2 regions of the Photobacterium atrarenae genome follow, and region 1 is predicted to be linked to the other one. Evidence: riboswitches for the same ligand, from Rfam matches in the RefSeq annotation. Region 1 holds a riboswitch; the other holds the start of a gene.
What was found. Region 1 has a riboswitch for thiamine pyrophosphate ahead of thiD (bifunctional hydroxymethylpyrimidine kinase/phosphomethylpyrimidine kinase). Riboswitches for the same ligand answer to the same signal wherever they lie in the genome.
Positions count from the first base shown of each region.

Region 2: it holds a riboswitch for thiamine pyrophosphate, as region 1 does, so the genes downstream of both, thiB (thiamine ABC transporter substrate binding subunit) here and thiD (bifunctional hydroxymethylpyrimidine kinase/phosphomethylpyrimidine kinase) in region 1, are expected to answer to the same signal.

Region 1 covers NZ_CP101509.1:92,403-97,201, reverse strand. The annotation lists gene NNL38_RS16640 (ABC transporter substrate-binding protein) at 1-43, opposite strand, end outside; partial or broken gene NNL38_RS16635 (ABC transporter permease) at 72-800, opposite strand; gene NNL38_RS16630 (ABC transporter ATP-binding protein) at 913-1,683, opposite strand; gene thiD (bifunctional hydroxymethylpyrimidine kinase/phosphomethylpyrimidine kinase) at 1,683-2,516, opposite strand; TPP riboswitch at 2,589-2,686, opposite strand; gene NNL38_RS16620 (VOC family protein) at 2,901-3,260, shown strand; gene NNL38_RS16615 (FAD-binding oxidoreductase) at 3,295-4,799, opposite strand, start outside.
Region 2 covers NZ_CP101508.1:3,049,489-3,054,287, forward strand. The annotation lists gene leuC (3-isopropylmalate dehydratase large subunit) at 1-295, shown strand, start outside; gene leuD (3-isopropylmalate dehydratase small subunit) at 314-916, shown strand; gene NNL38_RS14110 (DUF547 domain-containing protein) at 1,051-1,833, shown strand; TPP riboswitch at 1,898-2,006, shown strand; gene thiB (thiamine ABC transporter substrate binding subunit) at 2,146-3,099, shown strand; gene thiP (thiamine/thiamine pyrophosphate ABC transporter permease ThiP) at 3,113-4,702, shown strand; gene thiQ (thiamine ABC transporter ATP-binding protein) at 4,702-4,799, shown strand, end outside.

The DNA.
Region 1 (4,799 bases):
ATAAAGAGAGTGCGGCAACGCCCTGGAGTAATTGCTTTTTCATAACAAGTTCCTGTTGTGTGAAATCGGTGTTATTGGTTTTGCCACGGAATCGCTTTTTTCAGCAGACCGTCAGCAATGAAGTAAAAACTGATTGAGAAAAATGCCAGGATGAACAGGGCGGCAAACATCTCATCGACAAACATTCGTGCATTGGCCTGTAGCATCAGATAGCCCAGCCCTTCACTCGAGCCGACCCATTCACCGATGACGGCACCAATCGGTGCGACCACCACGGCGACCCGAATACCGGAGGCCAGCGCTGGAAGGGCCGCAGGCAGGCGGATCTGCCACAGCAATTGCCAGCGGGTAGCGCCCATGGTGCGGGCCAGATCCAGGTATCCGGTTGGTGTTTGCCGAAGGCCGTCGTAGCAACAGGTGGTGACGGGAAAGAAAATGATCAGCGCGGCCATCACCACTTTGGAAGCGATGCCGTAGCCAAGCCACAGCATCAGGATCGGTGCGATGGCAAAGACCGGGATCGCCTGGCTGGTGATTAGAATTGGTAGCAGCCAGCGACGCAACGGGGCAAATAGCAACATTTGCAAAGCAAAGAACAGCCCCATTGCCAGCCCAAGCAACAGGCCGAGCAGGACCTCGGTACTCGTGACCAGGGTGTGGTGCCAGAGTACATCAAACCGGGCCATGAGCTTGTTGAGCACCGCAACCGGCCCCGGGAGGATGAAGGGGGGAAGCGAAAAGACAATGACCGCTGCTTGCCACAGGCCGAGGATGATCCCAAAGCTGATTAGTGCCCGCAGCAGGTGTTGGGAGATCCCGGTTTGAGGGCTGGATGTTTTCGCCAGCGGTGCTGCCTGAAGCGATGTTGGTGCCCCCCGTGTTTCTTGCGGATGCGTTACCTGCGGATGAGTATCAGCCATAATCACGCTCCAGTTGGTCGATAATTGATTGCTGGTGGGCTGCCATCTGGGCGTCAAACTGCCGGGGGGGATTCGATGGTGGGGCATCCAGATGGGTTAACTGCGCCGGTCGGCCGGACATGAGGTAGATCTGGTGGCCCAGGCGCAGCGCTTCTTGCGGATCATGGGTGATCAACAGCACGGTGCGATCGGCGAGTAACTCAGCAGCCAGGTTTTGTAGCTTATGGCGAGTGACCGCATCAAGGGCGGAAAAAGGCTCATCCATCAGCACCAGCGGTTTGTCCTGCATCAGGGTACGGGCCAGGGCAACCCGTTGTCGCATCCCGCCGGAGAGTTGATCCGGTCGTGCCGCGTGTTGCTCTGCCAGGCCAACCGCTTCCAGCAGTGCCATGGCTCTGGTCGTGTTTGGCTGCGATGAACTACTCCCCAGCCGCTGGCTGAGACAGACATTATCGAGCACTGACAGCCAGGGCAGCAGCAGATCCTGTTGCGCCATATAGGCAACCCGGTTATCCAGGAGCTGCTGATCGGAAGTCAGCAGCTCGCCCTGCCAGATCACATCATCGGTCAGCCCTGCCAGATGCCGCAGCAGGGTGGTTTTGCCGCAACCGCTTTTGCCTAGCAAGCAGGTCCACTGGCCGGCGGGTAAGGTCAGGTTCAAATCAACGAATAAGTCATGGTCTGCGTCCCGGTAGCGGAGCGAGGCCTGATTCAGGCTTACGCGTACTGGGGGTGATTGCGTTCTTGCGGCTGGCGACAACATCATGAACGCTCCGGCTGGAAATGTCCGTCAAAGAAATGGTGCACCGGGCCATGGCCGGCTCCAATCCGGAGTTGATCGGCATGGCGGATGGCTTCGGTAATGTAGGTTTTGGCATGGCGGACGGCTTCGATCAGTGTCAAGCCCTGAGCAAGGAAAGAAGCGATTGCTGCGGACAAGGTGCAGCCAGTACCGTGGGTGTTATGGGTGTCAATCCGCGGGTGGCTGAAGCGGAGCACCTGATCGCTCAGGATCAGCAAGTCGGTGCTTTCACGCGTTTGCGACAGGTGACCGCCTTTGAGCAGCACGGATGTTGCGCCCAGGCCGCGCAACGCTTCAACCAGCTGGGCCATGTCGTCTTCATTGTGCGGGATCTCTGCATCCAGTAAGGCCGCTGCCTCCGGCAGGTTTGGCGTGATTACATCAGCCAGCGGCAGTAATTCAGATTTTAGGGTCTCAATGGCTTCCTGTTGCAGGAGCAGATCACCACTGGTTGCGACCATGACCGGATCGATGACTAGAAATGGCGGTTGATATTGGCGCAGTTTCGCCGCTACGGTGCGGATGATGGCGCTGTCGCTGAGCATGCCGATTTTGACGGCTTTGACATCGAGATCGCTGAAAACGGCGTCCATCTGTTCGGCAACAAATTCTGGGGAGATGTTGAAAATCCCCGTGACCCCTTGGGTATTCTGCGCCGTCAGGGCGGAAATGACGGAGCAGGCATACCCACCGGTGGCTGAAATAGCTTTGATATCGGCCTGGATCCCGGCGCCGCCGCCACTGTCTGAGCCGGCAATGGTTAATGTAATTGGTGTTTTTGATTGAACGGCCATAACTACCCCTAACGGTGTTGCGCAGGGTAGCAGGTGTCTGAGAGAGGCCTGCACGGATCGGGCAGGGGGCTGAAGACACGGTTGCTAGTTCCCTACGCCATTATTAAATGGATCAGGTTCAACGGGTCCCACCGAAGTGGTCTCAGCCTATGGCTCCCCGACTAACTTACCTAAAATGATTGTTCAGAATGACTGGACACACAAATATTCGTGCCAGAAGTTGCTGTATTCTAACCACGTTTTTAACCAAGGGGCAATGTGAAAAGTGTAATTATCGGGCTGGGGGCGGAAGTTTGCATCGCAGTGGTCTACGGTTGAACAGGACTATGGTTCAATAGCGGCACGTTGACATAAAGGTGGCATGGCACAGTCAGGGAGATAAAGATGAGCCAGATAAATCAGGACAAAATCAACTATATCGAGTTTCCGGCGGTGGATCTGGAAGCAACCAAGCAGTTTTTTCACCAAGCGTTTGGCTGGGAATTTACCGATTATGGTGAGGATTACACCGCATTTTCAGACCAGGGCGTGGATGGTGGTTTTTTTCGGGCGGATTTGAAGTCTTCGACCCAGAACGGAGCTGCCTTGATAGTGCTCTACAGTGCTGAGCTTGAAGCAACGCAGGCCAAGGTAGAAGCTGCTGGCGGTACGATGGTGAAGCCGATCTTCTCGTTTCCGGGGGGACGCCGTTTTCAGTTTCTGGAGCCCAGCGGCAATGAGCTGGCTGTGTGGTCGGATCAATAACGCAGCTCCCCGCCTCGGCGGGGAGGTTTTTATCTTAGGCGACCGGCTGTGAAGGCGGTTCAGTGGCAGCCTCAGCCAATGTTTCAGGTGTTGGTTTGGTGGCAGGGTACTCTAACCAGTACTTGCCGGGTGACAGAATATGGTTGGGATCCAGGCTCTGTTTGAGTTTAGCGAGCAGGGCCAGGTGTTCTTTGTTCACAAAGGGCTTAATGGTGTCAAACAGCCCTGAACCACTGCGATACGGGCAATAGCCGGCAGCGAGCAGCGCATTGTCGATGGCGTGGTGGAAGCGGTTTGCCTTTTCGATTTCGGGTTCGGTTTTGCCAAAGCGAATGTTGGCGATCAGGACCACTGCCCGTTCGTTAACATTGGTCATGCTGTAACGCTCTTCATAACCGTATTCACGGAACAGGCGACGGCAGATACTGAGCATGTTGGCAATATCCTCGCGGGAATGGCTGCTTACTGCACAGATCCACCGAAAACAGGCCGGAAATTCTGAGGTTTTCATGGCAGAACTGGCAGTGGGGTGGTCCAGCAGAGTCTGGATCGCGGCATCGGACGGTACCCCTTGCTTGAGGTCCAGCACCAGTTTGAGGCCGTCAATCAGCGGCGATTTCAGATACTGATTGAGCTGATCGAGCAGTCGCCAGCGAAAATTGTCGAGCAGGAGAATTTTTGCGCCGGGGATCTGTTGTTTTAAGGTTTGCTTAAAGTATTGGTACCGGGCCTTGACGATTTTTTTCGGTCCGGCCAGGGAGGTGGTCAGTACCCAGGCGCCAGGTGCTTTGCGTGCCTGCTCTCCCATCGCCCGGGTCATGCTCACGGTATGCACACCGCTGGTCACCACGCCCTCCAGTTTGAGTTTGCCGATGGTGGCCACCATTTTGGGCGCATCGTCTTCTTGAGGGCAGATCACAATGACGGTAGCCTGATAAGCTGGCTTCGGTTGCAGCGCCAGCGTCATCTCGAGGACGATCCCAAGGTTCGATTGGCTGAACAATCCCTGAAGAATTGGCCCTGTACCATAGGGATAGAGGTGGCTGGCCACACTGTGTTCAAACATTCCCATGCCGGTAGTAATGATCTCACCGGTCGGCAACAGCACTCGCATGGATTGCACATGACCAAAACGATCGGCGTAGTCGGTATGGCCGAACCCGCGCTCGAGGATATTTCCGACCATGCTGGTGTGCAGGCCGGCGGCAGTAATATCCAGCTGTAACTCACTGCTTGCTTCTTGCAGGGCATGATAGAGCTGCGACTGGGTGATCCCGGGCTGGATTCGAACGTAGGCCTGCGTGTCATTGATTTCGAGAACTCGGGATAAGCGGCTGAGGTTGACAATGATTTGATTCGGCTGCGTTCCCTGCGCTGTGCCATAGCCCCAGTTCTTGCCTTGTGCGACCGGGTGTAGGGTGAGCCCATGTTGATTCGCCGCTTGCACGAGTGCGAGCAGTTCCGACTCGTGCTCCGGCCAGACAATCGCTGCCGGGGTACAAAGACTGCCATTCAGGGCCAGACTGTATTCATGCAGCG
Region 2 (4,799 bases), on a different contig from region 1:
AGTGCCAGGCTCTGAGCAGGTCAAAGCACAAGCCGAACAAGAAGGACTGGACAAGATCTTCATTGATGCCGGATTTGAATGGCGCCTGCCGGGCTGCTCCATGTGTCTGGCAATGAACAACGACCGCCTGGGCCCGGGCGAACGCTGCGCCTCGACCAGTAACCGTAATTTCGAAGGCCGCCAGGGCCGCGACGGCCGCACCCACCTGGTCAGCCCGGCGATGGCCGCGGCTGCTGCATGTGCCGGCCACTTTGTCGATATCCGCGCGCTGGAACCAGAAGCCGCGACCGCATAATTCAGAAGGAACGAAACAATGACAGGATTTAAACAACACACCGGCCTGGTAGTTCCTTTGGATGCTGCCAACGTGGATACCGATGCCATTATCCCGAAACAGTTTTTGCAGAAAGTCACCCGCACCGGCTTTGGCAAGCACCTGTTTCACGACTGGCGCTTTTTAGATGATGCCGGCAAGCAGCCGAACCCGGATTTCGTGATGAACGCGCCACGCTACCAGGGTGCCAGTATCCTGCTGGCGCGGGAGAACTTCGGGTGCGGCTCATCCCGCGAGCACGCCCCGTGGGCACTGGCCGATTACGGTATTCAGGTGATGATCGCGCCGAGTTTTGCCGACATTTTCTACGGCAACTCAATCAACAACCAGATGGTACCGGTGCGCCTGAGCGACGCCGAAGTCGATGAGCTGTTCACATTCGTCACCGCCAACGAAGGGGCTGAAATCACCGTGGATCTGGAAGCCATGACGGTTTCAGCCAACGGTAAGCAGTACCACTTTGAAATCGATGAGTTCCGCCGCCACTGCCTGCTGAACGGGCTGGATAACATCGGCCTGACCCTGCAGCATGAGGACAAAATCGCCGAGTATGAACGCAATATTCCGGCATTTCTGGCCTGATTGCGGATATCATCCGCCCCGGCCACCGTGCCGGGGCTTTTTCAATGCTGGCAACATCTGTCCCAAAAAACTGAAAGAAAACAGCGGCCCGCAGGTCTTTTCCTTTGAACCGCTTAGAATCTGAAGGACACCCCATGCGCTCCCTGTTTGCTCTGATCCTGCTCTGCTTATCACCCGCTATTTTCGCCGCGCCCAAAGCCGACCTCTGGCCGGACTGGCAGCCGCATAACGCCGCTAGCACGGTGCAGGTTGACCACAGCCGCTGGCAACAGCTGCTGGATAAATATCTTGTCACCCAACCAACCCAGACCCTGTTTCGCTACCGTCAGGTCAGCGACAGCGATCGCTACGAGCTGGGTCGCTATGTGCGCGATCTGAGCCAAAGCGATCCACGTCAGCTCAACCGCCGCGAGCAGTTTGCCTACTGGGTCAACCTCTACAATGCCCTCACCGTCAAACTGATCCTCGACAACTACCCCGTGAGCTCGATCACTAAGCTCGGCGGCCTGTTCAGCTTCGGTCCCTGGGATGAAGAGGTTATTACCATCAACGGCAAAGCCCTGACCCTCAATGACATTGAGCACCGGATCCTGCGCCCGATCTGGCAGGACCCGCGCATCCACTACGTGGTGAACTGCGCCAGCCTCGGCTGCCCGGATCTCCAGCCGCAGGCCTTTACTGCCGCCAATGCCGAAGCCCTGCTCGAGCAAAGCGCCAAACGCTTTATCAACAGTGACAAAGGCGTGGCGGTGCGCGGCAACCGGGTACGTCTGTCATCGATCTATGACTGGTACGGCAGCGATTTCGGCACCCGTGCCCAACTGCAACGCCACCTCAACCGCTACCGGGATGGGAAACCGGTGACGCTCAACAGTGTCAGTTACGACTATAACTGGGCCCTGAACGAAGCCCGCTAACGTGCTTGTAGGCCGGACGATTGCGAGAAGCTGGCAACCCACCGCCGGGCAGATTACAATACCGGCTGTTCTCATGGGGTGTCTGAGCCCGGCTCAGACTGAGACTGCCTACGCAGAACCCATTGAACCTGAACCAGATCATGCTGGCGTAGGAATTGAGATGATTTGAAGTGCCTTTGCTTTTCCAAGTCGCAGCACGATGCCGCGAGCCCTTCTCAACCCTAAGCCGCTCAAACGATTTTCTTCTCTTGCAGGATGCAAGCGTATCAGGAGCGCACCGTGAAAAAACATCTGTCTATTTTGACCCTGGCGATGGCCGCCGGCTCTGCCTGGGCCGCCGACGAGACTCTGACTGTCTACACCTACAGCTCATTTGCCTCAGACTGGGGACCGGGCCCGGCGATTGAAAAAGCCTTTGAAGCCCAATGTGACTGTAACCTGGAATTTGTCGCCCTTGACGATGGCGTTTCCATCCTCAACCGCCTGCGCCTGGAGGGCAAAACCACCCAGGCCGATGTCGTGCTGGGGCTGGACAACAACCTGATCAGCGAAGCAAAAAATACCGGCCTGCTGGCCGAGCACCAGCTCGATACCAGCAAGCTGGATGTGCCGAACGGCTGGCAGGACACCACGTTTGTCCCGTTTGATTACGGCTACTTTGCCTTTATCTACGACAGCAGCAAGCTGAGCAACCCGCCGAAAAGCCTGGATGAGCTGGTTCAGCGCGATGATCTGAGCATCATCTACCAGGATCCGCGCACCTCGACCCCGGGCCAGGGCCTGATGCTGTGGATGAAATCCGTCTACGGCGACCAAGCCAGCGACGCCTGGCAGCAGCTGGCGAAGAAGACCGTGACCGTCACCAAAGGCTGGTCGGAAGCCTACAGCATGTTCCTTAAAGGCGAATCCGATCTGGTGCTCTCCTACACCACCTCTCCGGCGTATCACCTGATTGCCGAGAACGAAGGCAAGTATAAAGCGGCGAATTTCAGCGAAGGCCACTATATGCAGGTGGAAGTGGCCGCCAAGCTGAAGGGCAGCAATAACCAGAAACTGGCCGATCAGTTCATGGCCTTTATCCTGACGCCACAGTTCCAGGGGGAGATCCCGACCGGCAACTGGATGTATCCGGTGGTCAAGCAGGAGCTGCCGCAAGGGTTTGAGCAACTGACCCTGCCGGCCAAATCGCTGGAATTTACCGCAGAGGATGTTGCGGCGAACCGACGTGGATGGATCCGTGAATGGCAACATGCACTGACCCGTTAAAAGCGAGACGCTGTTGAATACCCGCGTAACCCAAGTATTGCCCGGCCTGATCTCGGCCGGGTTGATTGTAGCCCTGGTGGTCAGTGCCCTGAGCGCCCTGATTGGCCAGGCCCATTCCCTGAGCCCGTGGCTGATCTGGCAGGATCCCTACCTGCGCCATGTCACCGGCTTTAGTTTCTACCAGGCATTCCTGTCGACATTGCTCAGCATTGTCCCGGCGATCCCGGTCGCCTATGCCTTTTCCCGCCGCCGTTTCCCCGGCCGCAGCCTGCTGCTGCGCCTGTTCGCCATGACCCTGGTGCTGCCGGTACTGGTCGCGGTATTCGGCCTGCTGGCGATATACGGCAAAAGTGGGCTGCTGGCCCAGTGGCTGGAGCACAGGGGCGGATCGATGCCATTCTCCGTCTATGGACTTCACGGCATTTTGCTGGCCCATGTGTTTCTCAATTTCCCGCTGGCCACCCGGCTGCTGCACCAGAGCCTGGACAGTATTCCCTACGAACAGCATCAGCTGGCCGCCCATTTGGGGATGCGCGGCTGGAGCAAGTTTCGCTTAATCGCCTGGCCGCGGTTGCGCCAGCAACTGCCGCAGGTCATCGGCCTGGTGTTCATGCTCTGCTTTACCAGTTTTGCCGTGGTGATGTCGCTCGGCGGCGGGCCCAAAGCGACCACCATAGAGCTGGCGATCTATCAGGCGCTGCGCTACGACTTTGACTTGGCCGGCGGGGCCATGCTGGCCCTGTGGCAAATGCTGATCTGCTGCAGCCTGGTGTTATTCAGCCAACGCTTTGCCAAACCACTCGCCACCCTGAGCGGCGCGACTGCCCGTCCGCTGCCGCCACAACACGACAGCTGGCAGGGCAAAGTCTGGGACGGTGTGTGGATTGCCTTCACTTTGCTACTCGTGCTGCCGCCGCTGCTGGCGGTGGTCGGTGCCGGGCTGAACCCGCAACTGCCGGCGCTGCTGAGCGATCCTGCGCTGTGGCAGGCGGTCGGGACCTCGCTGAAAATCGCCTCGCTGGCCTGCCTGCTGGCACTGCTGGGCGGCGTGACGATTCTGCTGGCCAGCCGTCAGTGGCGGTTGCGCCACCATGGCCTGTCGGCCGACGGCATCGAGCTCATCGGCACCATGATTCTGGTGACGCCGGGGTTGGTGTTGAGTACCGGGATCTTCCTCCTGCTGCGCCAGTTTACCGACGTCTTTGCCGCGGCATTCTGGGTGGTGGTCAGCGTCAATGCCCTGATGGCCTTGCCCTATGTGATCAAAACCCTGAGCCAGCCGATGCTGCACATCGCCCAGCAGTACAACCCGCTGTGTCACAGCCTCGGCATGCGGGGTGGGGCCCGGCTGCGACTGGTCGAATGGCCGGCCCTGCGCAAGCCGATCGCCCAGGCGCTGGCGATGGGCTTTGTCCTGTCGCTGGGCGATCTGGGCGCGATTGCCCTGTTCGGCAGCCAGGGCTTCCAGACCCTGCCGCTGTATCTGTATCAGCTGCTCGGCAGCTACCAGATGGACGCCGCTGCCGTTGCCGCCTTGGTCTTGCTGCTACTGAGCCTGGGCCTGTTTACCCTGGTGGAAAAATTGCTCATTCGGAATCCATGATGTTAACCCTGAACCAACTGACCCACAGTTACGTCCAACCGGGCCGCCAGCGTGAGCGCACCCGCTTTTGCTTTGATCTCAACGTCGAGGCCGGCGA